2 regions of the Micromonospora desertarenae genome follow, and region 1 is predicted to be linked to the other one. Evidence: predicted binding sites of a transcription regulator. Region 1 holds the regulator's gene; the other holds the start of a gene.

What was found. Region 1 encodes HrcA, which represses chaperone genes, less so after heat shock. Its sites were predicted from a motif close to GGTTNGCACNCTCNNNNNGAGNGTGCNAACC; they were not measured.
Region 2: the regulator HrcA is predicted to act here: its motif matches at 3,957-3,987, upstream of groL (chaperonin GroEL).

The regions. Positions count from the first base shown of each region.
Region 1 is NZ_JAXCFQ010000021.1:52,498-68,317, reverse strand. It holds gene SM577_RS30205 (histidine triad nucleotide-binding protein) at 1-81, opposite strand, end outside; gene SM577_RS30200 (SDR family NAD(P)-dependent oxidoreductase) at 150-911, shown strand; gene SM577_RS30195 (16S rRNA (uracil(1498)-N(3))-methyltransferase) at 980-1,714, opposite strand; gene dnaJ (molecular chaperone DnaJ) at 1,800-2,942, opposite strand; gene hrcA (heat-inducible transcriptional repressor HrcA) at 3,016-4,038, opposite strand; gene SM577_RS30180 (DUF4870 domain-containing protein) at 4,254-4,913, shown strand; gene hemW (radical SAM family heme chaperone HemW) at 4,956-6,179, opposite strand; gene SM577_RS30170 (enoyl-CoA hydratase-related protein) at 6,198-7,004, shown strand; gene SM577_RS30165 (hypothetical protein) at 7,197-8,060, shown strand; gene SM577_RS30160 (phytanoyl-CoA dioxygenase family protein) at 8,281-9,186, shown strand; gene SM577_RS30155 (MOSC domain-containing protein) at 9,268-9,915, opposite strand; gene SM577_RS30150 (carbohydrate ABC transporter permease) at 10,000-10,830, opposite strand; gene SM577_RS30145 (carbohydrate ABC transporter permease) at 10,854-11,840, opposite strand; gene SM577_RS30140 (sugar ABC transporter substrate-binding protein) at 11,837-13,126, opposite strand; gene SM577_RS30135 (GlsB/YeaQ/YmgE family stress response membrane protein) at 13,344-13,628, opposite strand; gene SM577_RS30130 (GlsB/YeaQ/YmgE family stress response membrane protein) at 13,922-14,209, opposite strand; gene lepA (translation elongation factor 4) at 14,618-15,820, opposite strand, start outside.
Region 2 is NZ_JAXCFQ010000009.1:150,393-166,212, reverse strand. It holds gene SM577_RS19890 (fatty acid desaturase family protein) at 315-1,481, opposite strand; gene SM577_RS19885 (ferredoxin reductase) at 1,495-2,583, opposite strand; gene SM577_RS19880 (PucR family transcriptional regulator) at 2,669-3,910, shown strand; gene groL (chaperonin GroEL) at 4,094-5,719, shown strand; gene SM577_RS19870 (Hsp20/alpha crystallin family protein) at 5,807-6,301, shown strand; gene SM577_RS19865 (CBS domain-containing protein) at 6,403-6,969, shown strand; gene SM577_RS19860 (sugar phosphate isomerase/epimerase family protein) at 7,090-7,893, opposite strand; gene SM577_RS19855 (DUF993 family protein) at 7,890-9,041, opposite strand; gene SM577_RS19850 (Gfo/Idh/MocA family protein) at 9,118-10,272, opposite strand; gene SM577_RS19845 (PQQ-dependent sugar dehydrogenase) at 10,385-12,475, opposite strand; gene SM577_RS19840 (LamG-like jellyroll fold domain-containing protein) at 12,513-13,469, opposite strand; gene SM577_RS19835 (ABC transporter ATP-binding protein) at 13,609-14,358, opposite strand; gene SM577_RS19830 (ABC transporter ATP-binding protein) at 14,348-15,088, opposite strand; gene SM577_RS19825 (branched-chain amino acid ABC transporter permease) at 15,159-15,820, opposite strand, start outside.

The sequences.
Region 1 (15,820 bases):
GAGGGTGGTGTCCGTTTCCCGGACCACGGTGGCCGGGATCTCCCCGGCGACGATGCGGCAGAACAGGCAGTCGGCTCCCATTCGGGCATGTTAAGCGCTGCGCCGGGGGCCGGTGAGCAGGGCCGGGCCGCTGCGGCATGATGGCCGGCGTGACTTCACGGGCGGTACTGGTGACGGGGGGCTCGCGCGGCATCGGGCGGGCGGTGGTCCGGGCCTTCGCGGCCGGGGGCGACCGGGTGGCGATCCACCACCGGGACTCGGCGGAGCTGGCCGAGGAGCTGCGGGCGGAGCTGCCCGGCGACGGGCACGTGGTGGTCCGGGCCGACCTCGCCGACCCGGACGCGGTCCGGGCGATGGTGGACGAGGCCGCGGAACGGCTCGGCGGGCTGGACGTGCTGGTGAACAACGCGGGCGTGTTCGGGCCCGCCGATCCGCCGCACCCGGTCTTCGAGAGCAGCTACGAGCAGTGGCGGCAGCGCTGGCGCGAGGTCGTCGACACCAACCTCCTCGGCGCGGCCAACGCCACCTGGTGCGCCGCCCAGCACATGCGCGGGCGCGGTGGGCGGATCGTCAACGTCTCCTCGCGCGGCGCGTTCCGGGGGGAGCCGGGCAACCCGGCGTACGGGGCGAGCAAGGCGGGGTTGAACGCGATGGGGCAGTCGCTCGCGGTGGCGCTGGCCCCGTACGGGATCGCGGTGGCCACTGTCGCGCCCGGCTTCGTGGCGACCGACATGACCAACGAGCACCTGAAGGCCGAGCGCGGCGCGGCGGTACGGGCCCAGAGCCCGTTCAACCGGGTCGCCCGCCCGGAGGAGATCGCCGCCGCGGTGCACTGGCTCGCCTCTCCCGAGGCCGAGTGGGCCTCCGGCACCATCGTCGACCTCAACGGCGCCTCCTACCTGCGTAGCTGACCGGCCCGGTCGAGACGCCGCCCGCCTCTCGCGCCGCCGCGACCCGGTCGGGGCGCCGGGCGGAACGGCTACCAGCGGTGCAGGCGGGTCGCCAGCACGGCGAGCGCAGCGACGCCGGCCGTCGAGGTGCGCAGCACCGACGGGCCGAGCCGCACCGGGCGGGCGCCGGCCGCGGCGAACGCGTCCAGCTCGGCCGGGGTGATGCCGCCCTCGGGGCCGACCACCAGCACGATCTCGCCGGAGTCGGGCAGCTCGGCGGTGGTCAGCCGGTCGTCGGCCTCCTCGTGCAGCACGAACGCGGCGGCCGCCCCGGCGATCCGCCGGGCCACCGTGCCGGTGGGCTCGTCCGGCGCCCCGGCGACCACCGGCAGCCAGGCCCGGCGGGCCTGCTTGGCGGCCTCCCGGGCGGTCGCCGCCCACTTCTCCCGTGCCCGTACGCCCCGGTCGCCGCGCCACTGGGTCACCGAGCGGGCCGCCGCCCAGGGCACGATCTCGTCCACCCCGACCTCGGTCATCGCCTGCACGGCCAGCTCACCCCGGTCGCCCTTGGCGATGCCCTGCACCACCACCAGCCGCGGGACGGACGCGTCGACGTACCCCCGGGAGCGGATGTCGAGTTCCAGGCTGCCCCGGCCGACGGCGGTGACCACGGCGGTGGCCGTGCCCCCGTGCCCGTCGGCGAGCAGCAGCTCCTCGCCGACCCGCAGGCGCTGCACCGTGGCGGCGTGGTGGCCCTCCGGGCCGTCGAGGGTCAGCGAGTCGGTGGTCGGCAGCGACTCGACCAGGAACAGCGGCGCGGACACGGGATCAGGCTATCGGCAGCGCCGCCGGCCGGGGCGGTGAGGCGGCCGCGCCGCACCCGGGGTGCGGCGCGGCCTGCCGGCCGGCTCAGGCGTGGCCGTTGAAGGCGTCGCGCATCCGGGAGAAGAAGCCGCCCTGCTTGGTCAGCTCGGCGACCTCCTCGCCCCGGGTCTTGGCGAACTCGCGCAGCATCCGCTCCTGCTCGGCGTCGAGCTTGGTGGGGGTGCGCACGTCGAGGTGGACGTAGAGGTCGCCCCGGCCGGTGCCGCGCAGGTGCGGCACGCCCCGGGCGCGCAGCCGCAGCGTGCTGCCCGGCTGGGTGCCCGGCTTGACGTCGACCGTCTCCTCGCTGTCCAGCGTCTTGATGGTCAGCCGGGTGCCCAGCGCGGCGGCGGTCATCGGCACGGTGACCCGGCAGTGCAGGTCGTCGCCCTTGCGGGAGTAGACGTCGTGCGGGCGCTCGTGGATCTCCACGTAGAGGTCGCCGGCGGTGCCGCCGCCCGGGCCCACCTCGCCCTGCTGGGCCAGCCGGATCCGCATGCCGTCCTCGACCCCGGCCGGGATCTTCACGGTCAGCGACCGGCGGGTGCGGACCCGGCCGTCGCCGGCGCAGGTCGGGCAGGGGTGCGGGATGGTGGTGCCGTAGCCCTGGCAGACCGTGCACGGGCGGGCCGAGACGACCTGGCCGAGGAAGGTGCGCTGCACCGACTGCACCTCGCCCCGGCCGCCGCACGCCTCGCAGGTGGCCAGGTGGGTGCCGGCGGCGGTGCCGGCGCCGGAGCAGGTGGTGCAGAGCACGGCGGTGTCGACGGTGATCGGGGCCTCCACGCCGAACGCCGTCTCGTGCAGGTCCAGTTCCAGCCGCAGGATCGCGTCCGCGCCCGGCCGGGTACGCGGCCGCGGCCCGCGGGAGCCGCCCGCGCCGCCGAAGAACGCGTCCATGATGTCCTGGAAGCCGACGAACGGACCGGCGCCGCCGGGGCCCCCGGGGCCGCCCGGGCCCCCGCCGCCCGGTGCGAGCGGGTCGCCACCCAGGTCGACGATCTGCCGTTTCCGGTCGTCCGAGAGGACCTCGTACGCGGCGTTGATGTCCTTGAACTTCTCCTGTGCCTCCGGGTCCGGATTGACATCCGGGTGGTACTGCCGCGCCAGCTTGCGGTAGGCGCGCTTGATCTCGTCGTCGGAGGCGTCCCGGCTCACGCCGAGAATGCCGTAGTAGTCCCTGGCCACTGCGTTCCGTGTCCTCATGTTCGTCTCGCGTTGCGCCGGTCGCCGGCCGGAACCGGCCGTCGGTTCTGCCTGGTCAGTTCTGGGCCAGCAGGTCGCCCACGTAGCGTGCCACGGCCCTCACCGTGGCGATGGTGCCGGGGTAGTCCATCCGGGTCGGCCCCAGCACGCCGAGGCCACCGACGATGGTCGAACCCGGTCCGTAGCCGGTGCTGACCACCGAGGCGGCGCGCAGGTTGTCGATCTCGTTCTCGTCGCCGATGCGGACCCGCAGCGTGCTCGGCTCGACCTCACCGATGAGCTTGAGCAGCACGACCTCCTCCTCGAGCGCCTCGAGGATGGGCCGCAGCGAGCCCTGGAAGTCGAGCAGCCCGCCCCGGGTGAGGTTGGCCGTGCCGGCCAGCGCGATCCGCTCCTCGTGCCGCTCGACCAGCGTCTCCAGCAGCACGGTGGAGAGGGTGGCCATCGCCGGCCGTAGGTCGGGCGTGGCCTCGTCGACCAGCGCCTGCACCAGCGGCGGGGTCTCCGACAGCCGGGTGCCGACCAGCTTCTCGTTGACCAGCCGGCGCAGGTCGAGGACGTCGTCGGCCGGGATCGGGCCGGGCATCTCGACCAGCCGCTGCTCGACCCGGCCGGTGTCGGCGATCATCACGAGCATCAGCCGGGTGGTGGAGATCGGCACCAGCTCCAGGTGGCGCACCGAGGAGCGGGCCAGGCTCGGGTACTGCACGACGGCGACCTGCCGGGTCAGCTGCGCCAGCAGCCGCACCGTGCGGTGCACCACGTCGTCGAGGTCGACCGCGCCGACCAGGAAGCGCTCGATCGCCCGGCGCTCGGCCGGGCTGAGCGGCTTGACCCGGGACAGCCGGTCCACGAAGAGCCGGTAGCCGCGGTCGGTGGGCACCCGGCCGGCACTGGTGTGCGGCTGCCGGATGTAGCCCTCCTCCTCCAGCACGGCCATGTCGTTGCGCACCGTGGCCGGGGAGACCCCGAGCTGGTGCCGCTCGACCAGCGCCTTGCTGCCGACCGGCTCCTGCGTGGCGACGTAGTCCTCGACGATCGCGCGCAGCACCGCGAGCTTGCGGTCGTCGAGACCCATCTCCCCACCTCCTGTCGCACGTCGGCCGGCGGCGCACTGCCGGCGGCGCGGCGCGTCCTGGCACTCGACTGTAGCGAGTGCCAGTCTACGTCGGTGGGCCCGCCGGCGCGATGATCAAGACGGACCGCCGGTGCGGCCGCACCGACCGATCATCCGGACAAGCCGGTCGATGTCGCTCTGGTGTGTCCTTGCCGGCTGCCCCTACCGTGACGTGCATGACCGAACCGCCTCGCCCCCCGGGAGCCGACGGCCCCGGCGCTCCGCCGCCGGATCCGACCGCTCCGTCGGCCGTCCCCGGCCCGTCGGCCGGTGACGAACCCACCGCACCACTGTCCGGGGCGCCGGCCTCGGGCGGCTATCCCCCGCCCGGTGGCTATCCGCCGCCCACCGGTGACCAACCGCCGTCGGGTGGCTACCCTCCGCCAGCCGGCGCGCCCCCGTACGGTGGCTACCCGCCGCCCGGTGGCTACCCGCCGGGGCCCGGCTACCCGGCCGGTGGCGGCTACGGCCCGCCCGCCGGCTACGCCAACAACGAGGACAAGACCTGGGCCCTGATCGCCCACTTCGGCGGCGCGGCCGGCGTGATCGTCGGCGGCGGCCTGCTCGGCTGGCTGGCGCCGCTCATCGCGATGATGGTCCGCGGGCAGCAGTCGCCGAGCGTCCGCGCACACGCCGTCGCGGCGCTGAACTTCCAGCTCACCTGGACGATCGTCAGCGTGCTGAGCTGGGTGCTCACGCTGGTCACCTGCGGGATCCTGTTCTTCGTCCCGATGCTCGTCTGGCTGGTGCCGCTGATCTTCGGGATCATCGGCGGGTTCAAGGCCAACGAGGGCGTGCTCTACCGCTACCCGATGACCTACAGCTTCACCCGGTGACCCGGGCCGGCCGCTCCCCCGGCCGGCTCCGGGCAGCCCGGATCAGGGCAGCAGGTCGCGCACCACGGCGTCGGCCAGCAGCCGCCCGCGCAGGGTGAGCACGGCCCGGCCGGCCGCGTACTCGGGCGCGGCCAGCAGCCCGTCGGCCAGCGCCCGCTCGGCGCCGGCCCGGCCGGCCGCGTCCAGGCCGGCCAGCGGCAGCCCGGCGGCGAGCCGCAGCCGGAGCATGACGTCCTCGGTGTGCGCCTCGTCGGGGGTGAGCACCTCCCGGGCCAGGCCGGGCGACCGTCCGGCGGCGAGCCGCTGGGCGTACGCGGTGGGGTGCTTGACGTTCCACCAGCGCACCCCGCCGACGTGGCTGTGCGCGCCCGGGCCGAGGCCCCACCAGTCGCCGCCGGTCCAGTAGAGCAGGTTGTGCCGGCACCGGCCGGCCGGCGTACGGGCCCAGTTGGAGACCTCGTACCAGGAGAAACCGGCGGCGGAGAGGGCGGCCTCCGCGGCCAGGTAGCGGTCCGCCGCGACGTCGTCGCTGGGGTACGGCAGCTCGCCCCGGCGCATCCGGGCGGCCAGCCGGGTGCCGTCCTCCACGATCAGGGCGTACGCGCTGACGTGGTCGACGCCGGCCGCCACCACCTGCGCCAGCGAGGCGGCGAAGTCTTCCGCGCTCTCCCCCGGCGTGCCGTAGATGAGGTCCAGGTTGACGTGGTCGAACCCGGCGTCGCGCGCCTCCGCCGCGGCGGCGGTGGCCCGGCCGGCGCTGTGCGTACGGTCCAGGATCGCCAGCACCCCGGGCGAGGCGGACTGCATGCCCAGCGAGATCCGGGTGTAGCCGGCCGCACGCAGCGTCTTGAGCGACTCCGGGGTGACCGACTCCGGGTTGGCCTCGGTGGTCACCTCGGCGTCGGCGGCCAGCCCCCAGGTGCGGTCGATGCCGTCCAGGATCCGGGCCAGGTCGTCGGCGGGCAGCAGGGTCGGCGTGCCGCCGCCGACGAACACCGTGTCCACCCGCGGCGGCGGCGCGTCGCCGAGCACCCGGGCGGCGAGCGCCAGCTCGGCCAGCACGGTGTCGGCGTAGCCCTCCCGGCTCGCGCCGCCGCCCAGCTCCGCCGCCGTGTACGTGTTGAAGTCGCAGTAGCCGCAGCGGCTGGCGCAGAACGGCACGTGCACGTACACGCCGAAGCCACGCGCGCCGACCGCGCGGGTGGCGGTGGCGGGCAGCGAACCGTCGGCGGGGACGGGTTCGCCTTCTGGAAGGACGCCGGGCATGGCCACTAGTGTGCCCGCATGACCTCTCCCGACGCGCTGGTGCGGGTCGCCACGGCCCGTGGGGTGACCACCCTCACCCTGGACAGCCCGCACAACCGCAACGCGCTCTCCACCCCGCTGATGACCGAGCTGCTCGCCGGCCTGGCCGCCGCGGTCGCCGACGACGCGGTCCGGATGATCGTGCTCGACCACACCGGCCCGGTCTTCTGCTCCGGCGCCGACCTGAAGGAGACCGCCGCCGCGTACGCCAGCGGAACCGTGCCGGCGGGCATGCTCGGCGACGTGCTGGCCGCCGTCTGGGAGTGCCCGAAGCCGGTGCTCGCCCGGGTCGCCGGGCCGGCCCGGGCCGGCGGCCTCGGCCTGATCGCGGCGGCCGACCTGGCCGTCTGCGCCGAGGAGGCCACCTTCGCCTTCACCGAGGTGCGGATCGGGGTGATCCCGGCGGTGATCTCGGCGACCGTGCTGCCCCGGCTGCACCCGCGGGCGGCGGCCGAGCTGTACCTGACCGGGGACACCTTCGACGGCCGGCGGGCCGCCGAGATCGGCCTGGTCACCGCCGCGGTGCCGGCGGACGGGCTGGACGCCGCGGTGGCCCGGTACTGCGACTCGCTGGTGCGCGGGGCGCCGGCCGCGCTGGCCGGGGCGAAGCGGCTGCTGCGCCGGCCGGCCGCCACCGACCTGCGCGCCGAGATCGCCGACCTGGCCGGGATCTCCACCGGCTTCTTCCTCTCCGAGGACGGCCGCGAGGGCGTCCTGGCGTTCCGGGAGAAGCGTGCCCCGCGCTGGGTGGCCGAGCTGGACGGGGCGGCGGAGGTCGCCGGCTGAGCGAGGCACGCTCCGCTTCGCCGACGGCCCGGTGCCGCCCGGTGGTCCGGACGACCAGGTGAGACAGCGGCTGGACGGGGAACTTCCGGTCACCCGTCAGGGGCGGCGCATCCGGCGGGGCGGGGCTGAACCGGTCGGACGACCCGGAGTGGCCGTTCGGGGACGTACGCTTGTCGCGCTGTCGAACAGGGGGTGTGGGTGCGAACTCGGGCAGTCGTGGCGGGTGGAGTCGTCCTCGTGCTCGTCGCCGTGATCGGGATCCTGTACGTCGTCCGGCAGTTCGGCGAAGGCCTGCGGCTGCCGCTGGCCAGCCGCACCTGCACCGTCCAGGCCGACGGCAAGGTGGCGCTGGACGCCGACCAGATGGCCAACGCGGCGACCATCGCGGCCATCGGGATCCAGCGGGAGATGCCGGAGCGGGCGGTGGTGGTCGCGCTGGCCACCGCGTACCAGGAGTCCGGGCTGCGCAACCTCGACGGCGGCGACCGCGACTCGATCGGGCTGTTCCAGCAGCGGCCGAGCCAGGGCTGGGGCACGCCGGCGCAGATCAGCGACCCCCGCTACGCGACGAACCGGTTCTACGCGGCCTTGAAGAAGGTGCGCGGCTGGGAGCGGATGCGGGTCACCGACGCGGCGCAGAAGGTGCAGCGGTCGGCCTTCCCGGAGGCGTACCAGAAGTGGGCGGACGAGTCCCAGGTGCTCACCCGGGCGCTGCTCGGGCACGCCACCGGCGCGGTCGCCTGCTCCGTGGGGCGGGATCCGGCGATGCGGGGCACTGCCGCGACGGCGGCGCTGACCCGCGGCCTGACGCTCGACTGGGGGCTGGCGGCGTCGGCCGCCGCCACCGACCTGACCGGCCTCAGCGTGCCCGCCGCGGACCAGCGCGGCGGCTGGCGGTACGCGCACTGGCTGGTCTCCCACGCCGGCGACCACGGGGTGAAGCGGGTGCGCTTCGGCGGCCTGGAGTGGACCGCCCGGGGCGGCACCTGGAACCCGGTGACCGACGGCTCGGCGGAGGAGTCCCGGGTGGTGGCGGAGGTCTTCGCCGAGGGGTGAAGGACCCCCGATCTCCTTACCGGCAGTCACCGCACAAACCGGCATTTCCGACGATAGCCCCACCGCAGGTGGCCGGGGTATACGCACCGCACTCGTACCACTGCCCTTGGTCCGGCTGGCGCGCTCCGCGGCGAGTCGGGCATTCCCGCCCGCCCTTGCAGCGCGTTACGATCGGCGGCCTGTGCCAGCAATGGTTTCGCCTCATGGGGAGGGGTACGACGTGGCGTTCGACTACGGCGACCGGACCGGTTACGAACCGATCAGCGACACTGACCGTAAGGAGTTTCACGAGCAGGGCTTCCTGCTGCTACGGAACGTCCTGACGGAGGACCACCGGGCGGCGCTGGAGGCGGCGGTCGACCGTGTCTACGCCGAGGAGAAGGCCAAGGGCAACACCACCAAGGACGGCACCCTGCACCTGCTGGGCTTCCTGAACCGGGACGAGCTCTTCGGCGACCTGCTCACCCACCCGATCGCCTTCCCGTACATGTGGGGCCTGGCCGGGTGGAACATCTACAGCCACCACAACCACCTCGACGTGACCCCGCCGGCGCTGGAGCCGGAGAAGCCGTACTGGGGCTGGCACCAGGACGGGTACCGGCAGAACTCCGACCCGGAGACGATGGACCCGAACCTCCCCCGGCCGATGTTCTCGCTGAAGGTCGCCTACGTGCTCTCCGACCTGTCGGAGACCGGGCGCGGCGCCACCAAGGTCATCCCGGGCAGCCACCTGTGGAACTCGCTGCCCCGCCCGGCTGACACCACCGTGCACAACCCGGACCCGGAGGGCACGGTGGAGATCACCGCCAACCCGGGTGACGCGTTCATCTTCGACCGCCGCCAGTGGCACTCCCGGTCGACCAACCTGTCGACCATCACCCGCAAGATGCTCTTCGTCGGCTACACCTACCGGTGGATCCGCCCGCTGGACGAGCTGCACATCGACAAGGACGGCGAGTGGTGGGCCAACCGCACCCCGGTGCAGCGCCAGCTCTGCGGTGAGGGCACGCACACCGCCAACTACTGGGGCATCAACTGGGACGGCTACATCGACGACGAGATCCCGCTGCGCAAGGAGCTCAAGGAGCGCGGTCTGCTCGACCGCAGCATCCCCTGGCTGCGCTGACCCGACGCCGAACGGGCCCCTCCCTCGCGGGACGGGGCCCGTTCCGCTTCGCACGGCCCCGCACGCGGGACGCGGGGTGGGTCAGCGGGGGGTGCGGCCGGCGAGCCGGCGGCGCGCCTTGTCCCGGATCGACTCCGGCAGGTCCGCCGCGTCCAGCAGCCGGGGCAGCAGCTCCGGCTCCAGGTTCAGCGCCCGGAACACCTCGCCGATGGTCACCCCGTGCGCCGGGCGCTCGACCACCTCGACCGGGTCTCCCGCCCCGACCTCGCCCTCGCGCAGCACCCGCAGGTACGCCCCGGGCAGCGCGCGCACGGTGAACCGCTTGATCAGGTCGGGCAGGCCCCAGAAGCCGGCGAACGTGGTGCACGGGGTACGCGGCTTGGTCACCTGGAGCAGCACCGAGCCGATCGCCCACTGTTCGCCGATCACCGCCCCGGTCACGTCGACCGCGGAGGTGGTCAGGTTCTCGCCGAAGCCGCCGGGCCCGATCGACCGGCCCAGCTCGGCGGCCCACCAGGCGGCGTCCTCCTCGGCGTAGGCGTAGACGGCCTGGTCCGGCCCGCCGTGGTGGGCCCGCTCGCCGATGAAGTCACCGGCCACGCCCTCGGTACGGATCAGCACCGGGCCGTCCACCGGCCGCTTGTCGATGCCGCTGCGGCCGCTCGGATCGCCCGCCCACTCCGCCTCGGTCACGATGCCGAGGTTCACCGCCGCCAGCCTGCCCGTCATGGTGATCAGCCTAGTCGGGCCCGCCCCGGCACCCTCTTCCGAGATCCACTCCGGCCGCACGCCGGGGCTGCGCCGCCCCGACGCTCAGCCCTTCACGGCGCCGGCGACCAGGCCGGAGACCATCCGGCGCTGCACCAGCAGGAAGAAGATGATCACGGGCAGGGTGAACAGCGTGGAAGCGGCCATCACCGGGCCCCACGCGGTGTCGTCGCGGCCGAAGAAGAAGGTCATCGCCACCGGCAGGGTGTAGCGGTCCTGGTCGTTGATGAAGGTCAACGCGAAGATCAGCTCGTTCCAGGCGGTGATGAACGAGAAGATGCTGGTCGCCACCAGCCCGGGTGCCACCAGCGGGAAGAGGACCTTCCGGAAGATCTGCGCCCGGCTGGCCCCGTCGATCGCGGCGGCCTCCTCCAGTTCCTTGGGCACCGCGGCGACGAACCCGCGCAGCATCCAGACCGCGAACGGCAGCGAGAAGCCCAGGTAGGTGAGGATCAGGCTGGGCAGCGTGTTGTAGAGCCCGAGCCGCTGGATCATCAGGAACAGCGGGATGACCAGCGCCTCCAGCGGGATCATCTGCACCACCAGCAGCATGATCAGGAAGCTGGTCCGCAGCTTGAACCGGAACCGGGCCACCGCGGTGGCGGCGAGCAGCGCGACCAGGCCGCTGAGCAGCACGGTGGAGACCGCTACCAGCGCGCTGTTGAGGAAGAAGTCGGCGAAGGTCACGCCGGGGATCAGGTTGCCGGTGAGGATCTCCCGGTAGTGCGCCAGGGTGGGCTCGCTCGGCACCGGCCGGGGCGTGCTGGAGAAGATCTCCGAACTCGGCTTCAGCGAGGTGGCGATCATCCAGTAGACCGGGAAGGCCGCGAAGAGCGCCACCAGCAGACCCGCGCCGTTGAGGGCGATCCGCTTCACGCCTGCGCTGCGCCCGCGTCGCGTCACGCGTCCTCCTCCTGCTTGAGCACCATGCGGACGTAGAAGCCGGTCACCACGAGCAGGATCAGGGTGAGGATCACCGCGATCGCCGCGCCCAGACCGTACTTCGGCGGCGGCGAGAACGCCTCGGCGTACGAGTAGATGGAGAGCATGAACGTCGGCCGGTCCTGGGTGCCGCCGGCGAGCACGAACTGCTGGGTGAAGACCTTGAAGTCCCAGATCGTCGAGAGCACGATCAGGATCCCGAAGACCGGCCGCAGCAGCGGGAAGGTGATCCGCCAGAACACCTTCCAGGGGCCGGCCCCGTCCACCCGGGCCGCCTCGTGCAGCTCACTCGGTACGCTCTTCAGCCCGGCCAGCACGCTCACCGCGATGAACGGGAACGAGTGCCAGACCACCACCAGGGTCAGGATCGAGAAGAACAGCAGCGGCGAGTTGAACCAGCCGTAGCCGGTCCAGTCGCTGCGGCCGAACAGGCTGGTGGAGAGCCCGTCGGGCAGGGCGTTGAAGAGCCAGGTGACCAGGCCGCTGGTGTCGTCGAAGATCCACTTCCAGACGATCGTGCCGGTCAGCGCCGGGGTGGCCCAGGCCAGCATCACGCAACTGGCCACGAACGCGGCCATCTTGCGGCCCAGCCGGTTGAGCAGCAGCCCGACCAGGGTGCCGAGGATCATCGTCAGCACCACGTTGGCGACCGCGAAGAGCACCGTGTTGCGCAGGACGGTGAGGAAGAACGGATCGCCGATGATCTCGGCGTAGTTCTCGAAGCCCACCCACGGCCACTCCCGGTCGCCGCGCAACTGGCGGACGTTGTTGAGCCGGAAGAAGGACATCGCCACCACCTGGCCGAGCGGCCAGAGCAGCAGCACGGCGATGATCACCAGGCAGGGCAGGAGCAGCAGGTACGGGAGGCGGTCCACCCGGCGACGCCGCCGCGCGGGGGTCTCCCGCGCGGCGGACGTCTCCGGCACCTCGGTCAGCGTGGTCACTTGGCGTTGAGGATGCTTTCCATCTCCGCGGCCGCGTCGGCGGTGGCCTTCTCGACCGTCTTCTGACCCTTGATGACCGAGCTGTTCATCGCCTGGGTCACCGTCTTGGTCCGGCTGACCTCCACCCACTTCGGGGTGAGCGGCGTGAGCTTGGTGTTCTGCATAGCGGTGGCGAACGGCGCCATGATCTTGTCGCTGGTGTACTTGTCCCCACCGACCAGGTCCTGGTAGACCGGGAAGAAGCCCAGGCTCTCGGCGAACGCCGCGTCGTTCTTCTTGCTCAGCAGCACGGTCAGGTAGTCCCAGGCCAGGTCCTGCCGCTCGCTGTCCTTCCAGACGGCGATGTCCGAGCCGCCGGCGAAGGCCGGCGCGGGCTGGCCGTCGGGGCCGGGGATCGGGAACGTCCCCCAGACCTTCTCGATCTCCGGGTTGTCCTTCTTGATCGCGCCCTGCTGCCAGCTGCCGCCGAACGCCATGGCCGCCTTGCCGGTGGCGAACTGGGTCCGCGCGTCGATCTCGTTCCAGCCGGCCGCGGCCGGCGGGGCGACCTTGTGCACGGTCACCAGGTCGGTCCAGAACTTGACAGCCTTCTGGGCCTCCGGCGTGTTGTAGCCGGACTTCCAGGAGTCACCCTGCTTGGTGGCGATCTCCGCGCCCGCGCCCCAGAGGAACGAGTAGAACGGCAGCTCGGAGTTGCCGGGCAGGGCGATGCCGTAGGTGCCCGGCTTCTTCGCCTGCACGGCCTTGGCCGCGGCGACCAGGTCGTCCCAGGTCTTCGGCACCTGCACGCCGGCCTCGGCGAACCAGTCGGTGCGGTAGTAGATGCCGCGCACGCCCGCGTACCACGGCACGCCGTACTGCTTGCCGTCGAGCTGGGCGTTCTGCACCAGGTCGGGGAGGATGTCCTTGCCCTCGGCCCAGCCGCCGAACTTGCCCGTCAGGTCGGCCAGCGCCTCCTGGGCGGCCCAGCCCTGGGTCTCGGTGTTGCCGAGTTCGGTGACGTCCGGGCCCTCACCGCCGGCGAGCGCCGCCTGGAACTTCTTCGGCGCCTCCAGCCAGGGGACGTACTGGACCACGACGTCGGTGTCCGGGTGCTTCTGCCGGAACTCGGTCTCGACGCCGTCGAGGAACTTGGTCTGCGCCTCGCTGCCCTCGCCCATCATCCAGACCGTCAGTTTGCTGTTGTCGGCCGCCGCGTCGTCGTCCGAGCCGCCGCAGCCGGACAGCACCATCGCGGCCGAGGCCACGACGGCGGTGACCGGAGCCAGCCGCTTCCACCTGTTCACGCCATATCTCCCTCGCGCCGTTCTGGCATTAACCTTCTCCGCCGCACCTTAGTAGGAAAAATTCCTTTACGACAGTGGACGCTCGGCGGAAGCGAGGCGACCGTATCGCAGGCCCGGCTCCGGGGACAGCCGGGCAACGGGGCGAATCAGGGCGTACGCAGACGAACGGGCGCCCGACCTGCCGGTCGGGCGCCCGTCGTGTTCAGGCTGTGCGGATTTACCGGTGGGTGACGCCGCGGCGCCGGCCCACCCCGGCCACCAGGGCCACGGCGACCGCGGCCAGCAGGACCTGCAGCAGCAGCTCACGCCAGTCGATACCGGCGGTGTCGGCGAAGCCCGAGGCACGGGCGATCACCGTGCCGAGCAGTGCGGCGCCGACGCCGATCAGCATGTGCAGCCAGATCGGCATGTTCTGGCGGCCCGGCACGGCCAGCCGGCCCAGAGCGCCGACGATCAGACCAACGATGAGCGCAGTGATGATGCCCCAGACGGTCAGCTCCACGGTCGCCCTCCTTCAATGGGTGTCTCTGACGATGGGTGGTGTTCGTGTCGCGCCCCCTGATTGCCCGATGCCCCGGAAAACCAAACCGACCTTCGGGGGCAGGGCGCCGCGAGCGGCACCAGAACGGGACGTACCACCGGAGAGCCGGCGCGCGGCGCCGCCGCACCCGGTGCACGGCCGGCGACCCGGCGGTACGGCCGCCCGTGCCCTCGCGCCCGGCCCGGCGACCGGGACGCGGACGGGCGCCCGACCTGCTGGTCGGGCGCCCGTCCGCGGTTCAAGCTGTTACGGGATTACCGGTGGGTGACGCTGCGGCGTCGGCCCACGCCGGCCACCAGGGCCACGGCGATGGCGGCCAGTACGACCTGGACGAGCAGCTCGCCCCAGTCGATGCCGGCGGTCTCGGTGGCGATGCCCATGGCCCGGGCGAGCACCGTGCCGAGCAGCGCGGCGCCCACGCCGATCAGCATGTGCAGCCACATCGGCATGTTCTGGCGGCCCGGCACGGCCAGGCGGCCCAGAGCGCCGACGATGAGACCGACAACGAGCGCGGTGATGATGCCCCAAACGGTGAGCTCCACGGTCGCCCTCCTTCAGCAGAATGTCTGTCACACGGTGTGTGCTTCCTGTCGTGACCGCTAAGTTCCCGACCGGTCGGAAAGCCAAACCGGTCCGGCCGCCGTCGATCTCGTCCGCGGTCGATGCCCGGGCCGGCTCCGATTCCGCTTCGGCCGGCGTTTGCGCAGTTCGCGGCCACCCTTCGGACGGCGACGGCGGCCGATGCCGGGCACCGGAAAATTCCTTCGCCGACCGCCGCCGGACCGGCAAGAGCCCCCGTCGACCGCCCGCCGGGGCATCCCGACCACCCACCGCGGCGGCGGCCGGACACGACGACGGCCGGCGCCCCGGATGGCGCCGGACCGTGGGGTCCGGGCCCGACCGGGGCGCCGGCCGTCGTACGTCTGCCGCCGGTCGGACCGGCGGCGGCCTCACTTCTTGCCGGGAGCCTTGCCGTCCCCGGAGTCGGAGGAGAGCGCGGCGATGAAGGCCTCCTGGGGGACCTCTACCCGGCCCACCATCTTCATCCGCTTCTTGCCTTCCTTCTGCTTCTCCAGCAGCTTGCGCTTACGGCTGATGTCACCGCCGTAGCACTTGGCGAGCACGTCCTTGCGGATCGCCCGGATGGTCTCCCGGGCGATCACCCGGCTGCCGATCGCCGCCTGGATCGGCACCTCGAACTGCTGGCGCGGGATCAGGTTGCGCAGCTTCGCGGCGATGGAGGTGCCGTAGTTGTACGCCTTGTCCTTGTGCACGATCGCGCTGAACGCGTCCACCGGCTCGCCGTGCAGCAGGATGTCCACCTTCACCAGGTCGGACGACTGCTCGCCGGAGGGCTCGTAGTCCAGCGAGGCGTACCCCTTGGTGCGGCTCTTGAGCTGGTCGAAGAAGTCGAAGATGATCTCGGCCAGCGGCAGGGTGTAGCGCAGCTCCACCCGGTCGGCGGAGAGGTAGTCCATGCCGAGCAGGTTGCCCCGGCGACCCTGGCAGAGCTCCATCACCGCGCCGACGTAGTCGTTCGGGGTGAGCACGGTCGCCCGCACGGTCGGCTCGAACACCTCGGCGATCTTGCCGGTCGGGTACTCGCTCGGGTTGGTGACCACCACCTCCTGGCCGTCCTCCTGGACGGCCCGGTAGACCACGTTCGGCGCGGTGGAGATCAGGTCGAGGTTGAACTCGCGCTCCAGCCGCTCCCGGATGATCTCCAGGTGCAGCAGGCCGAGGAAGCCGCAGCGGAAGCCGAAGCCGAGCGCACCGGAGGTCTCCGGCTCGTAGGTGAGCGCGGCGTCGTTGAGCTTGAGCTTGTCGAGCGCGTCCCGCAGGTTCGGGTAGTCCGAGCCGTCGATCGGGTAGAGGCCGGAGTAGACCATCGGCTTCGGGTCCTTGTAGCCGCCGAGCGCCTCGGTGGCCGGCCGGGAGTTGATGGTGACGGTGTCACCGACCCGGGACTGCCGGACGTCCTTCACGCCGGTGATCAGGTAGCCCACCTCGCCGACGCCGAGCGCGTCGGCCTTCTGCATCTCCGGCGAGATGACCCCGATCTCCAGCAGCTCGTGCGCCGCGCCGGTGGACATCATCTTGATCCGGTCCCGGGCGTTGATGTGCCCGTCGATCACCCGGACGTAGGTGACCAC
Region 2 (15,820 bases), on a different contig from region 1:
GGCGGTGGCCTTTCGGGTCGTGACGACCGGAAAGGGTCCGCTGGCGCGGCAAGGGCTGCCCCGGAGCGCGAAGAAGCCGGCGGACCGTTTCCGGTCGCCGGCGAAGGGGTCGGGAGATCAGGCGGCGGCGACCGACGAGCTGGCAGCTCGTGCGGCCGCGGCGATGCGTCGGCGCCTGGACTCCATGCCCCCGACTGTACGTCGCCCGGGCGCCGCCGCCCACCGGGTTTCCGCCGGCGCCCGCCCCTCCCCGGGTGCCGGCGAGCCGACCGCGGGCCGGGGTCGGCCCGCCGGACGGCACCGCGGGTGCCGGATCAGCCGCCCAGGGACGGCGCGAGGACCCGCGCCGGCCGGTCGTCGGCCGGGCTCGGGTCGGCCGGGCTCGCGGCGGCCGGGGTGCGGTTGGGCAGGGAGAGCCGGAAGACCTTCCTCCAGGCGGAGAAGACCTGCCGGGGCAGCGACCCGGTGGTGTAGCGCAGCCCGTACCGGTCGAAGAGGGCCCGCACCTCGGGGGCGATCTCCTGGTAGCGGTTGCTCGGCAGGTCCGGGAAGAGGTGGTGCTCGATCTGGAAGGACAGGTTCCCGGTCATCAGGTGCAGCAGCCGGCTGCCGCTGATGTTCGCCGACCCGAGCATCTGCCGCAGGTACCACTCGCCGCGGGTCTCCCCCTCGATGGAGCGCTTCTCGAAGGTCTCCACGCCCTCCGGGAAGTGCCCGCACATGATCACCGAGTGGCTCCACAGGTTACGGATCAGGTTCGCGGTGAAGGTGGCGGCCAGGGTGCTGAGGAACGACGGCCCGGACAGCAGCGGGTGCAGCACGTAGTCCTTCAGCACCTGCCGGCGGATCTTGCGCCCGACCGCCTTGGCCCGGGCCCGGAACTGCGGGTCCCGGTGCCGCCCCCGCTGGAGGTTCTTGCCCAGCTCCAGGTCGTACGCGGCGATGCCGTACTCGAAGAAGCACGCGTTGAGGAAGTTCCACAGCGGCTGGCCGAGGTGCATCGGGTGCCACGGCTGGTCCTCGTCGACCCGCATGATGCCGTAGCCGAGGTCGTTGTCCTTGCCGACCACGTTGGTGTACCGGTGGTGCAGTTCGTTGTGCGAGTGCTTCCACTGGTCCGCCGGCGAGACGTGGTCCCACTCCCAGGTGGTCGAGTGGATCTTCGGGTCGCGCATCCAGTCCCACTGGCCGTGCAGGACGTTGTGCCCGATCTCCATGTTCTCCAGGATCTTCGCGACCGCGAGACCGGCGGTGCCGACCACCCAGGCCGGCGGGAAGAGCGAGAACAACAGCACCGCCCGGCTGCCCAGCTCCAGCCGCCGCTGGGTGGTGATGACCCGGCGGATGTACGCGGCGTCCCGCTCGCCCCGGCTGGCCACCACCCGGTCGCGGATCGCGTCCAGTTCCCGGCCGATGGTCTCGATGTCCTCGGCCGTCAGGTGCGCGATCGGGTTGTCGGGCTTCTTCTGCAGCACAGTCATGTCGGGGCTCCGATCAGAGGTCGAGGTCGCAGGGCCCGGCGGCCGCGGACACGCAGGTCTGCACGAGCACGCCGTCGCCGGGCACGGCGGTGGTGAGCTGGCCGTTGCGCAGGTCGCGGACGGCCCCCTGGCGCAGCGGGACGACGCAGCCGAAGCAGATGCCCATCCGGCAGCCCGAGGGCATCAGCACCCCGGCCCGCTCGCCGGCGTCCAGGATCGGGGTGGCGCCGTCGGCCTCGACGGTCACCGCGGCCCGGGCGAAGGTGAGCGTCCCGCCCTCGCCGGGGGTCACCACTGTCGGCCGGAACCGCTCGGTGTGCAGCCGGTCGGCGCACCCCCGCGACGTCCAGTGCTCCTCCAGCGCGTCGAGCAGGCCGACCGGCCCGCAGGCCCAGGTCTCTCGGTCGAGGTGGTCGGGCACCAGGGCGTCGAGGTCGGCGACGCCGAGCAGGCCGTCGGTGTCGGTGTGCCGTTCCACCAACCGGATCACCCCGTCGGCGGCGAGCCGGCGCAGCTCGGCGCCGAAGATCACGTCGGTCGCGGTGGGCGCGGAGTGCACCACGACCACGTCCGCACCGGCGAGCGCACCCGCGCGCAGCATCCCCATCACCGGGGTGATCCCGCTGCCGGCGGTGAGGAAGAGGACCCGCCGCGGGGCCGGTTCCGGGAGCACGAAGTCGCCCTGGGCCTGGTCGAGCTGCACGACCGTCCCGGGTCGCAGCCGGCGGACGAGGTGGTTGCTGACCAGCCCGTCGGGGATCGCCTTGACCGTCACGGTGATCGGGTCGGCGCGCCGGCCGGGCGCCGAGGTGACCGAGTAGGCCCGCCACTGGCGTACGCCGTCGACGTCGACGCCGAGCCGCACGTACTGCCCCGGGGTGTGCCCGCGCCAGCCACGGCCCGGCCGGATGACGAGCGTCGCCGCGTCCGGGGTCTCCGGGCGGACGGCGAGGATCCGGCCGCGCAGGTCCGCCGAGCGCAGCGGCGCGACCAGGTCGAGGTAGTCCTCGGGCAGCAGCGGGGTGGTGACCGCGGCGGCCAGCCGGAGCAGTCCGCCCCGGACGGACCGCTTTGCCCGAGAGGCGGGGACTGTCGTGGTCATACCTCGATGGTCGCGGCGCCCTGGCATAAAATCTTGGCCCAGGCGGGTGAAGCGGTCCCGCATTCTTGTGCGGAGGGAACAACTCGTGACGGAGGGTACCGGGGCGACGCACCGCGCGGCCCGGCTGGAGCTCGACGAGCGGGTGGCCGACGCGCTGCGCGACCGGCTGCCGCTGCTCGCCGAGCGTACGGTCTCCGCGATCACCGCCGAGGTGCCCAGCTACTCCGGCGCCCTCACCGGCCAGATGCGCGCCAAGATCGCCAACGCGGTGCAGATCGCGCTCGGCACCTTCCTCCAGCTGATCGAGCGGCCCCGGACGGCCGATCCGAGCACCCCGCTGGTCCCCGCGCTGGAGGCCGCGTACGCGCTGGGCAGCGGCGAGGCGCGCTCCGGGCGGAGCATGGACGCGCTGCTGGCCGCCTACCGGGTGGGCGCCCGGGTCTCCTGGCGGGAGATGGCCGCCACCACCGTCGAGGGCGGGCTCGCCGCGGCGACCGTCGCCGAGTTCGCCGAGCTGATGTTCGCCTACATCGACGAGCTCTCCGCCGCGAGCGTCGCCGGCCACTCCGACGAGCTGGCCAGCGCCGGGCGGGCCCGGCGGCGCAACCTGGAACGGCTGACCCAGCAGTTGCTCACCGGCGAGCCGGAGGAGGTGCTGCTGCGCAGCGCCGAACGGGCCGACTGGCCGCCGCCGCAGACCCTCACCGTCGTCCTGCTGCCGCGGGCCAACCTGCGCTCGGCGCTGGCGCTGCTCGACGAGCACACCCTGGAGAGCGCGGAGGACCTGCCCACGGCGGAGCCGGACGCGGAGCTCGCCGTGCTGCTCGTCCCGGACGCGCACGGCGACCGGCGGCGCCAGCTCGCCCGGGTGCTGCACGGCCGGCGGGCCGTGCTCGGCCCGGCCCGCCCCTGGACCCGGGCGGCGTACGCCTACCAGCGGGCCGTGCGGGCACACGCGCTCGGCATCGACCACCCGGCGGACGGCGCCGCGCTGGACACCGAGCAGCACCTGGCCGAGCTGCTGCTCGGTACCGACCCGCAGGCGCTGGCCGACCTGCGGGCCCGGGCGCTGGCGCCGCTGGCCGGGCTGCCACCGGCCACCGCCGACCGGCTCGCCGAGACGCTGCGCTCCTGGCTGCTGCACCACGGCCGGCGCGACGACGTGGCGGCCGACCTCTTCGTCCACCCGCAGACCGTCCGCTACCGGATGGGCAAGCTGCGCGAGCTGTACGGCGACCGGCTCACCGACCCGGCCAGCGTCCTCGACCTCACGGTGGCCCTGGCGTTCCGGCAGCCGCCCGGGCCCGACGCGGTGGATCGGGTCTGATCCCCGGATCGGGTTGCCGAGCCGGTGGTGTTGGTGCTATATCCGGGATTAGCAGTCCAACCCTGTGAGTGCTAACGGTACCGGGGACGGGCGGTGGGCCCTGCCGTGCGCGGTGCGCGCCGGCCGGGGTTGCCGTCGCGGGCGCCGCCTGACCGCCGGACCGGTGTGTGCGGAGGGCAAGTAATGGCAGCAAAGATGATCGCGTTCGACGAAGAGGCGCGCCGCGGCCTCGAGCGGGGCATGAACCAGCTCGCCGACGCCGTGAAGGTGACCCTCGGCCCCAAGGGCCGCAACGTCGTGCTCGAGAAGAAGTGGGGTGCCCCCACCATCACCAACGATGGGGTGAGCATCGCCAAGGAGATCGAGCTCGAGGACCCGTACGAGAAGATCGGCGCCGAGCTGGTCAAGGAGGTCGCGAAGAAGACCGACGACGTGGCCGGTGACGGCACGACGACGGCGACCGTCCTGGCCCAGGCCCTGGTTCGTGAGGGCCTGCGCAACGTGGCCGCCGGCGCCAACCCGATGGCCCTGAAGCGGGGCATCGAGGCCGCCGTGGCGCAGGTGACGGAGAACCTGTTGCAGCAGGCGAAGGAGGTGGAGACCCGCGACCAGATCGCCTCGACGGCGACGATCTCCGCCGGCGGCGACGCGGCGGTGGGCCGGGTGATCGCCGAGGCGATGGACAAGGTCGGCAAGGAAGGCGTCATCACCGTCGAGGAGAGCAACACCTTCGGCCTGGAGCTGGAGCTCACCGAGGGCATGCGCTTCGACAAGGGCTACATCTCGCCGTACTTCATGACCGACCCGGAGCGGATGGAGGCGGTGCTGGACGACCCGTACGTCCTCATCGCCGACTCGAAGATCTCGGCGGTGAAGGACCTGCTCCCCCTGCTGGAGAAGGTCATGCAGGCGGGCAAGCCGCTGCTGGTGATCGCCGAGGACGTCGAGGGCGAAGCGCTGGCCACGCTGGTGGTCAACCGGGTGCGGGGCACCTTCTCGTCGGTGGCGGTGAAGGCGCCGGGCTTCGGTGACCGCCGCAAGGCCATGCTCGCCGACATGGCGGTGCTCACCGGCGGCCAGGTGGTCAGCGAGACCATCGGGGTGAAGCTGGAGAACGTCACCCTGGACATGCTGGGCCGGGCCCGCAAGGTCGTGGTGACCAAGGACGAGACCACGATCGTCGACGGTGCCGGTGACGCCGAGCAGATCCAGGGCCGGGTGAACCAGATCCGGGCCGAGATCGACAAGAGCGACTCCGACTACGACCGGGAGAAGCTGCAGGAGCGGCTGGCCAAGCTGGCCGGTGGCGTCGCGGTGATCAAGGTCGGCGCGGCCACCGAGGTCGAGCTGAAGGAGCGCAAGCACCGCATCGAGGACGCCGTGCGCAACGCGAAGGCCGCCGTCGAGGAGGGCATCGTCCCGGGTGGTGGTGTCGCGCTGGTGCAGGCCGGCAAGACCGCCTTCGACAAGCTGGACCTGACCGGCGACGAGGCGACCGGGGCGCAGATCGTGCGGTCGGCGCTGGAGGCGCCGCTGCGGCAGATCGCCCGCAACGCCGGCCTGGAGGGCGGCGTCGTCGCGGAGAAGGTCAAGACGCTGCCGGACGGGCACGGCCTGGACGCCGCGACCGGCGAGTACGTCGACCTGCTGGCCGCGGGCATCATCGACCCGGCCAAGGTGACCCGCTCGGCGCTGCAGAACGCGTCGTCGATCGCGGCGCTGTTCCTCACCACCGAGGCGGTCGTGGCGGAGCGGCCGCAGCAGGAGAAGAAGACGCCGGCCGCCGGCGCGGGCGACCTCGACATGTGAGGCCGCGGCCGGAGGCCGGGTGATGGGTCGGATGTCCCGCCGACCGGCGGGACGAGTCACATCGGAGGTGATGTTCACATGGCACTGATGAGCTGGGATCCGTTCACGGCGCTGGCCCGGCTGGACAGCACGTTCGATGAGCTGATCCGGCAGAGCTTCGGCACCCGGACGCAGCACTACGTGCCGGGCGTCGACATGGCCACCGACGGTTCGGACGTGGTCATCAGCATGGAGCTGCCGGGGGTGCACCCGGACGACGTCGACATCGAGGTCGTCCCGGGCCGGCTGACGGTCTCGGGTGAGCGCCGGGACACCCTGGACCAGCAACGTGGCCGGCTCCTGGTTCGGGAGCTGCGCTACGGCACCTTCCGGCGCAGCTTCCAGCTGCCCGACGGGGTCGACGCCGACCGGGTCGAGGCGCAGTACGACAACGGGGTGCTGGCCATCCGGGTCAGGGACGTGACCCGGCCGATGGAGCAGCCCCGGAAGATCGCCGTCCGGTCGGCGGCGCCGGTCCGGCAGATCGAGGGCGCCGACGCCGCGGCCGACCACAGCCGTCAGGCGGAGACGTCCACCGCCTGACGCGCCCGCCGGTGCGGATCGGCGACCCATCGCAGCAGCGCCCGGGGTGGTGGCCGGCGGTCACCACCCCGGGCCGGCCGGACCGGAAGGAGTTGCTCGCCATGCGTTCACGGTCACCTCTCGGCGCCGTCGCCGGCCTGCGCGGCGCCCGGTCGCGCCGGGCCGACCCCGACCAGTTCGGCGGTCTGCGCGTCGACGACGTCATGACCCCCGATCCGGTCACCGCCGTACCGTCGGCGTGGCTCGCCGCGTTCGTGGAGCACACCGTGCTGTGCCGGCCCTTCTCCACCTATCCCCTGGTCGACCTGGACGGGCGCTTCACCGGCCTGGTCACCCTCAACGACATCCGCGCCGTCCCGGCCGACCGGCGCTGGTGGACCCGGCTCGGCGACATCGCCACGCCCGCCGACGAGGCGGTCACCGCCGCCCCCGGTGAGCCGCTGTCCGCGCTGGCGGCCCGGATCGACGCCCGGGACCCGGCGTGCCGCGGGCGGGTGGTGGTGCTCGACGACCACCGCCGGGTGGTGGGCGTGATCACTCCGAGCGATCTGGCCCGCGCCACCCTCCGTGCCGAACTCGGCACCGCCCCGGGCACGCCCCGGCGTCGTCCGCCTGCCCGGACGAGCGAACCGCCGGCCGCCGCCGGCGACCGCCTCCTGCCGGCCTGACGCATCGGGTACGCCACGTCGCCCGGTGACCGGCCCGCCGCGGCGCGAGGTCGACGTGGGACGGTCCGGGATCCCCCGGCAGCGACACCACGGGCGGGCCGGACGGCCCGCCCGCCCCGCTCAGGCGACGTGCTCCCGGTACCGGGCGATCGCCTCGTCCAGCACCGCCCGGCCGGGCCGGGACCAGACCTCCTCGGCGAAGACCTCCACCTCGATCGGGCCGGTGTAGCCGGCGGCGTCCACCGCCTCGCGGAAGCGCCGCAGCTCGACGCAGCCCGCCCCGGGCAGGCCCCGGCCGAGCAGCACGCCGGCCGGCAGCGGCGTGACCCAGTCGGCGACCTGGAAGCAGGCGATCCGCTCCGCCCGCCCGGCCCGGGCGATCTGCGCCCACACCTGGTCGTCCCACCACAGGTGGTACGTGTCCACCACCACGCCCACCGCCTCCGGCGGGTACGGCTCGGCCAGGTCCAGCGCCTGGCCGAGGCTGGCGACCACGCACCGGTCGGAGCAGAACATCGGGTGCAGCGGCTCGACCGCGAGCCGTACGCCCGCGGCCAGCGCGTGCGGCACCAGCGCGCCGACCGCCTCGCCGACGTGCGCCCGGGCGGCGTCGAGGTCCCGGCTGCCGGCCGGCAGCCCGCCGGAGACCAGCACCAGCACCGGCGCGCCGACGCCGGCCGCCTCGTCGATCGCCCGCCGGTTCTCGTCGAACCAGCCCGGCGCGTCGAAGAAGCCACCGCGGCACAGCGAGGTGACGGTGAGGCCGGCGTCCCGGACCAGGGCGGCGGCCGCCTCGACCCCGTACGCGGACAGGTCCTCGCGCCACAGCCCGACGTTGCCCACGCCGGCGTCCACGCAGCCGGCGACCAGGTCCGGCAGCGGCCACCGGCGGGTGGTGGCCGAGTTCAGCGCGAACCGCTTCACTGCGCCACCCCCGCCGTGGTCAGGAACGCCCGCGCGCGGTGGGCGGCCAGGTCGGCGTCGGGCAGCAGGCCGGCGGCGTCGGCGAGCCGCAGCAGCCGGCCCAGGTGCGCCGGCGACCGGCCCGACTGGAGGCCGCCGACCATGGTGAAGTGGTCCTGGTGGCCGGCCAGCCAGGCCAGGAACACGATGCCGGTCTTGTAGTAGAAGGTCGGTGCGCCGAACAGGTGCCGCGCCAGCGGCAGCGTCGGCGCCAGCAGCCGGTCGTACCCGGCCAGGTCACCGTTGTCGAGGGCGCGCAGCGCGGCGGCCGCCGGCGGGGCGATGGCCGCCAGCACGCCGAGCAGCGCGTCGGAGTGGCCCCGCGCGTCGCCCCGGATCAGCGCCGGGTAGTTGAAGTCGTCGCCGGTGTAGAGCCGCACCCCGGCCGGCAGGCGCCGGCGCAGCGCCACCTCGAACGCCTCGTCGAGCAGCGACAGCTTGATCCCGTCGACCTTGCCGGGGTGGCCGGCGACCAGCGCCAGCACGGTCTCCGCGGCCCGCGCCGGGTCGGCGTCACCCCAGTAGCCGGCCAGCGCCGGGTCGAACGCCGGCCCCAGCCAGTGCAGCACGACGGGCCCGTCCGCGTCGTCGATCAGCCGGCCGTAGACGTCGAGGTACTCCTCCGCGGAGCGGGCCGCGGCGGCCAGGTGCCGGCTGCACATCAGCACCGGCCGGGCGCCGGCCTCCTGCACGTCGGCGAGCTGTTCGGCGTACGCCTCGCGGATCTCGTCCAGAGTGGCCGGGCCGGCCGGCAGCTGGTCGGTGGCGACACCGGCGCAGATCGCGCCGCCCTCGGCCCGGGCCGCCGCCGCCGAGCGCCGCACCAGCTCCCGCGCGGTCGGGTAGTCCAGCCCCATCCCCCGCTGGGCGGTGTCCATCGCCTCGGCCACCCCGAACCCGTACGACCACAGGTGCCGGCGGAACGCCAGCGTCGCGTCCCAGTCGACGGCCGCCGGCGCGCCCGGCACGTTCTCGGCCCGCGGGTCGGCGACCACGTGCGCGGCCGCGTACGCCACCCGGCTGGTGAACGGCGCGCCCGGGGTGGCGTGCTCGCCGCCCGCCCCGGAGAGCGTGTACGCCCCGTCGGGCAGCCGAACCGTGTTGCTCATGCCGGCACTCCGCTTCGCTCCGTGCCGCCATGAGGCACCACCGCACCGAGCCCGATGATCCGCTCGCTCCGCTCGCTCATGCCGCCAGCTCCGGGATCTCCACGCGCCGGCCCTCCCGCGCGGACAGCAGGCCCAGCTCGGCCAGTTGCACGCCGCGCGCGCCGGACCACAGGTCCCAGCTGTACGGGGCGTCCTCGGCGACGTGCCGCAGGAACATCTCCCACTGCGTCTTGAACCCGTTGTCGTACACCTCGTTGTCCGGCACCTCCTGCCACTGCGACCGGAAGTCGTCGGTGGACGGCAGGTCGGGGTTCCACACCGGCTTCGGGGTGCTGGCCCGGTGCTGCACCCGGCAGCGGCGCAGCCCGGCCACGGCGCTGCCCTCCGTGCCGTCGACCTGGAACTCGACCAGCTCGTCCCGGTTGACCCGGACCGCCCAGGACGAGTTGATCTGCGCGACGATGCCGCCGTCGAGTTCGAAGATGGCGTACGCGGCGTCGTCGGCGGTGGCGTCGTAGGGCTCGCCGTCCTCGTCCCAGCGGCGCGGGATGTGCGTGGTGACGTGCGCGGTGACCGCCCGCACCGGCCCGAAGACCTGCTCCAGCACGTAGTGCCAGTGCGGGAACATGTCGACCACGATGCCGCCGCCGTCGGCGGCCCGGTAGTTCCAGCTCGGGCGCTGCGCGGCCTGCCAGTCGCCCTCGAAGACCCAGTAACCGAACTCGCCGCGCACCGACAGGATCCGGCCGAAGAACCCGCCGCGCACCAGCCGGTCGAGCTTGCGCAGGCCGGGCAGGAAGAGCTTGTCCTGCACCACGCCGTGCCGCACCCCGGCCGCGTCGGCGGCCCGGGCCAGCTCGACGGCGCCGTGCAGGGTGGTGGCCAGCGGCTTCTCGGTGTAGATGTGCTTGCCGGCCTCGATGGCCAGGCCGATGGCCTTCTCCCGCTCGCTGGTCACCTGGGCGTCGAAGTAGATCGCGGTGTCCGGGCGGGCCAGCGCCGCGGCGAGGTCGGTGGTCCAGTCGGTCAGCCCGTGCCGGTCCGCGACGTCCCGCAGCTTGGCCTCGTTGCGGCCGACCAGCACGAGTTCCGGCCACAGCCGCCCGCCGCCGCGCAGCGGGACGCCGCCCTGCTCGCGGATCGCCAGCAGGGACCGGACCAGGTGCTGCCGGTAGCCCATCCGCCCGGTCACGCCGTTCATGACGATCCCTATCGGGATACGTGCCGTCATCGCCTCGCCCTCCAGGTAAGCGGGGTTCTCGCGCACCCGACCGGGTGCCGCGTCTCGGGGTGCCCCGGCGGGGTACGGCGGCCACGTCGCCGCCGCACCCCACCGGCGCGGGTCAGGCCGGCGTGCCGGTCACCGTGAGGTGACGCAGCCGGCCGACGTTGTCGAAGGAGCCGAAGCCGACCCGGCCGGAGCCGAAGGTGGTGTCCTTCGCGGTCATCAGCGGGTCCTTGCGCCCGTCGACGTAGACGGCGATCTCCCCGGTGGCCGGCAGGTGCTTCACCCGCACCTTGTGCCAGTCGGCATCGGTAATCGCCGGGTTGGCGCCGCGGGACCGGCCGTTCCACTGGTGGTCGATGCGTTCCCGGTCGGCGTTGTTGACCTTGAAGATGCCGTTGTGCGGGTAGATCGTGTGGTCGGTGGAGAGGTGGGCGTAGTAGAACTCGGTGTCCGACCGCCAGCCGAAGACGATGATGACGTCCCGGTTGGTGACCTCCACCGGCGTGTCCAGCCGTACCCGCGCCTCGACCTCGACCGACGACCAGGCCGGCCCGGCGGTCAGCACCGCGTACTCGAAGGGCCGGCGCGGGCCGGGCCGGCTCACCCCGGCCTCGGCGAGGATCACCTCGTCCCTGGTGAACCGCCACTTGGCCGGGGTGACCGGCGCCCAGTTGGGCGCGCCGGCGGTCCTGCGCAGCCGGGTGTCGCCGACGTCGCCGGCGGCGAAGACCCGGGTGCCGGTGACCTTCCAGACCTTGCCGTTGGCCTTGGCCAGGATGTAGAGCTCGCCCGCGGCGTCGGTGCCGAAGCGCAGGTCGACCCGGTTGGGGTCACCCGGCGCGCCGGGGCCGGAGAGGTCCTGCATGCGCACCGGGTTGCCGGCGGCGTCGAAGAGCGCGAGCCGGTGGATCGGGGCGAGGCCCGCACCCCGGCGCATCCGGTTCGCCTCGGTGTAGAGCACCCGGCCGTCGACCAGGTCGCCGAAGACGTACTTGCCGCGCAGCGCGGGCAGCTCCTTACCCCGGTAGACGAAGCCGCCGGCCACCGCGACCCCGACGTCGGAGGTGCAGTTCCAGCCCGGCGCCGGGTCGTGGTCGTACGCGGCGACCGGGTAGGTGTAGCCGTAGCTGGCGTCGTCGGCGGGCAGCGGCAGCAGCTTGTCGCAGGGGTTGCTGGCCGTCTTGTCGAAGACGTACGCGCCCTCCCGCTCGCTCCAGCCGAAGTTGTCGCCGGCACGCACCTCGTAGATCGCCTCGACGGCGTGCTCGCCGATGTGCCCCAGGTACATCCGGCCGGTGGCCCGGTCCCAGCTGAACCGGTGCGGGTCGCGGAAGCCGACCGCGTAGATCTCGCCGAGCGCGCCGGCCCGGCCGACGAACGGGTTGGTGGCCGGGATGCCGTACTGCCCGTTGGCGGAGTTGGTGCCGCGCGGGTCGATGCGCAGCAGCTTGCCGTGCGGCATGGAAAGGTTCTGCGGGTCGCTGTTGCGCACCCCGAGGCCACCGTCGCCGACGGCCAGGTACAGCAGCCCGTAGTCGCTGTCGTGGCGCTTCGCCGTCGGGTTGAAGTTGATCTCCTGGACGCCGTGGATCTGGCCGCCGAACCCGATCCGCAGGATCTCCCGCCGGCTGCCGGCGAAGGTGTCGGCGGCCGGGTCGCTCGCCGTCCACTCGGTGATCACCCCGTGGAACAGTGTGCTGGACTGCACGTAGTCGGGGACCTCGGTGGTGGCCGACGCCTGTTCGGTGTGGATGGTGTAGAACCGGCCGTTGCTGCCGAACTCGGGGTGGAAGGCCACGTAGCCGAAGCCCTGGCCGAGCCCGCGGCCGGAGAAGAACCGCGGGGCGAAGGTCGCCGCGACGTCCAGGTAGACGTGCGGCACGCCGTCCTCGACCAGGTAGAGCTTGCCGTTGAGGTCGGGCACCGCCCGGCGGCCGGAGCCGTCGGGCAGCTCCATGATGGTGTTGATCCGGGCGGTGCGCATGAGCCGCTGGTCGGTCGGCGCGGGGGTGGGGACGGACTGCGGGAAGCTGGCGTACTCGGTGAGCACCAGGCCGAGCCGGGACTGGGTGGGCATCTCGATGACCGGATCGTCGATCGGGTCGGCGGCCCGGGCGGGCGCGGCGACCAGGGTGGACAGGACCAGGGCGGCGGCCGTGAGCCCGGCCGCCAGCGCGGATCTGCGGATGCTGCCGATACTGTGCACGCGGGTCTCCTTCTCGGTGGGGTCGTGCCGAGGGTGGTCAGCGGGCCAGGTAGCGGTACTGCTTCTCGACGTCGCGGGCGGAGACCGCGGTGTCGAGGAACATCAGGGCGTCCATGCGGCAGTCGCACGGGTTGCGTTCCAGGTTGTCCTGCGGGAAGCTCCCGCCGATCTTGATGCCCCGCGGGTCGGAGGCGGTGGTCACGTGCGGGCCGGGCCCGGACACCAGCCACGGGTCGTCGGTGCGGGTGTAGAAGCCGTCCAGCGGCCGGCCGTTGCGGTAGAGCGCCATCGTTCCGGTGCCGAAGTCGAAGGTGGCGGCCAGGTGCACCCACTCCCCCTTCGGCAGCAGGGTGCGCCAGTCCGCGTTCGCGGCGAAGGTCTGCGAGTTGCCGCCGTCGAGCCGCCGGCCGAGGGCGACCAGCCGCAGTTCGCCGTTGACGTCGATGAGCTCCAGCAGCGCCCGGACGCCGTGGCCGTCGGAGTCGCCGGTCAGCACGCCGGCCAGGCCGATGGCGTTGAACCGGTCGTCCGGGTTCGGGGTGGTGGAGTTGGGCAGCGGGGCGTCCATCTCCAGCTTGAACCAGCCCATCACGGTGGTGCCGGCGACGGCGCTGAACGGGCGCAGCGTACGTACGCCGCTGGCCGAGAAGATGCCGGCCTTCCAGTCGTCGTTGCCGGCCCGGTCAGGGTCGACCTGCCGGGTCTGCAACGCCCTGCCGCTGCCCGGGTAGGCGCGGTCCGGCACCCGCATGGCGGCGCCGCCGTTGACCAGTTCGATCTCGGTGCCGGAGCGGCCCTGGTCGCGCTCCAGCGCCACGTCGCCCGGCACCGGGTGGTCGAAGTCGTAGTAGGCGACCAGGTGCTCGCGCAGGGTGGGGTGGACGTCGCGGGGACGGTTCCGGTCCGCCTGGGCCGGCGCGGTGGCGGCGCCGGCCAGGACACCGGCCGCCAGCAGGGCGGCGGTGACGGCGGCGGCGCGTCTGGTTCGGGTCATCGCGTACACCTCTCCTCGGGTCCGCGTGGCACGTAACCGCTTCCGTAAGCGCTTACGTGTCGCGCCGGGTCATCTCGTCGTGCCGTTCGTCGCGGGGTCGCCTCGGGAGTCGCGGGCTCGGTGGACAGTCGGGGTCGGGTCAGCGCTTGGGCGTGACCGCCGGTTCGGCGGGCCGCCCGCCGAGGTACAGCTCGCCGAGCTGGGGGTCGGCGAGCAGTTGCGCCGCCGGTCCGGAGATGTGCACCCGGCCGAGGTCGAGGACGCAGCCCAGGTCGGCGGTCTCCAACGCCCGCCGGGCGTTCTGCTCCACCAGCAGCACCGCGGTGCCGGCGTCGCGCATCCGCACCACCTGCTCGAACACCGTGCTGGTCGCCTTCGGGTCCAGCCCCATCGAGGGCTCGTCGAGCAGCACCACCTTCGGGTCGACCATCAGCGAGCGGGCGAACTCCACCTGCTTCTGCTGGCCTCCGGAGAGCAGCCCGGCCAGTGCGGTCCAGCGCTGCGCGACCACCGGGAACAGCTCCCGGACGAACTCGGTCCGCTCGGCGATCAGCGCCTTGTTCCGCAGCGTGTAGCCGCCGAGCAGCACGTTCTCCGCCACTGTCATCTCGCGGAAGACGCTGTGCCCCTGCAGGACGTGTGCCACCCCGGCGGCGAGCATCCGTTGCGGGCCCTGGCCGGTGACGTCCTCCCCGCCCACCAGGATCCGCCCCGAGCGCGGCCTGAGCAGGCCGCTGGCCACCTTCAGCACGGTGGACTTGCCGGCTCCGTTCGGGCCGACCAGGCAGACGATCGTGCCGGCGGGCACCGAGACGGTGAGGCCGCGCAGCACCGGCGCCGCGCGCCCGTAGCCGGCGTGGACGTCGACGAGTTCGATTTCAGACGCCAAGGTAGGCCCCCAGGACGCGTTCGTCGGAGCGGATCAGCGACGGCGGACCCTCGGCGATCGGGCGACCACGGTCGAACACCACGATGTGGTCGCTGACGCTCATCACCAGGTCCATGTTGTGCTCGACGATGACGAAGGTCCGCCCCTCGGCGTTGAGCTCGCGCACCAGGGAGCCGATCCGGTCCAGCAGCGCCGGGTTGACCCCGCCGGCCGGCTCGTCGAGCAGCACGGTCTCCGGGTCGCTCATCAGCACCCCGGCGAGTTCCAGCAGCTTCTGCTGCCCCCAGGACATGGTGCGCGCCTCGGACCCGGCGAGGTGCTCGATGCCCAGCCGGGTGAGCCACGCCCGGGCCCGGTCCACCTCCGCCCGGGTGTGCGCGCCGCGCAGCGACCCGGCCAGCCCGTGCGGGCGGACCGCCGCGAGCACGTTGTCCAGGGCCGACATCCGGGGGAACACCCGGCACAGCTGGAAGGTGCGGCCGATGCCGGCGCGGGCGATGGCGTGCGGCGACCGCCGGGTGATCTCCTGCCCGCGGTACGTCGTCCGCCCGGCGTCCGGCCGGATCATCCCGGTGACGCAGTTGAAGAACGTCGTCTTGCCCGACCCGTTCGGCCCGATCAGGGCGTTGACCTGGCCGTGCCGGAACGTCACCGTGGCACCGTCGAGCGCGACCACGCCGCCGAACGCCTTGGTCAGCCCCTCGGTCGCCAGACTGCGCGGCTCGCTCATCCCGGCACTCCGCATCGCCGCGTGCCGCCTGGCGGCACCACCGCGCCGCGTCGTCTGACGTCTCGCCCACTCATGGCCGCTCCTTCGTCGGTTGCGCGCCGCCGGGGACCGCGACGGCGTCGACCCGCGCCCCCGCCGTACGCTCCTCGCGCAGTTGGGCGGCGGTGACCTCGCGGATGGAACTCTGTGTCGTCCCGAACAGCCGGTTGGCCAGCGCGCCGATCGCCGGCAGCACGCCGTCGGGCATGAACAGCACGACGAGCGCGAGCAGCACGCCGGTGGCGACCAGGTGCAGCGGCGTGTTGCCGAACTCGACCTTGAAGTACTCCAGCGCGATGCCGACCACCAGGGCCCCGACCAGCGGGCCGAACAGGTGCCGGACCCCGCCGAGCAGCGCCATCAGCACCAGGTAGGAGCCGGTCAGGATGGAGAACTGGAAGACCGGGTCGAGGTCGCCGAACCAGAGCGCGTAGAGCCCGCCGGCCAGCGCGGTGAACCCGGCCGAGACGACGAACACCACGAGCTTGTACGCGAACGTCGGCGTGCCGAGCGCCTCGGCCTTGTCCTCGTCCTCCCGGATCGCCTTGAGCCCGAGGCCGAACCGCGAGCGGTCGATCAGCCACCAGGCCAGCAGCGCGAGCCCGAGCAGCCCGGCGAAGAGGAAGTAGAACACCCGGTGGTGCTCCGGGCGCAGCAGCCCGGGGAACGGTCGCGGCACCACCAGGCCCCGCG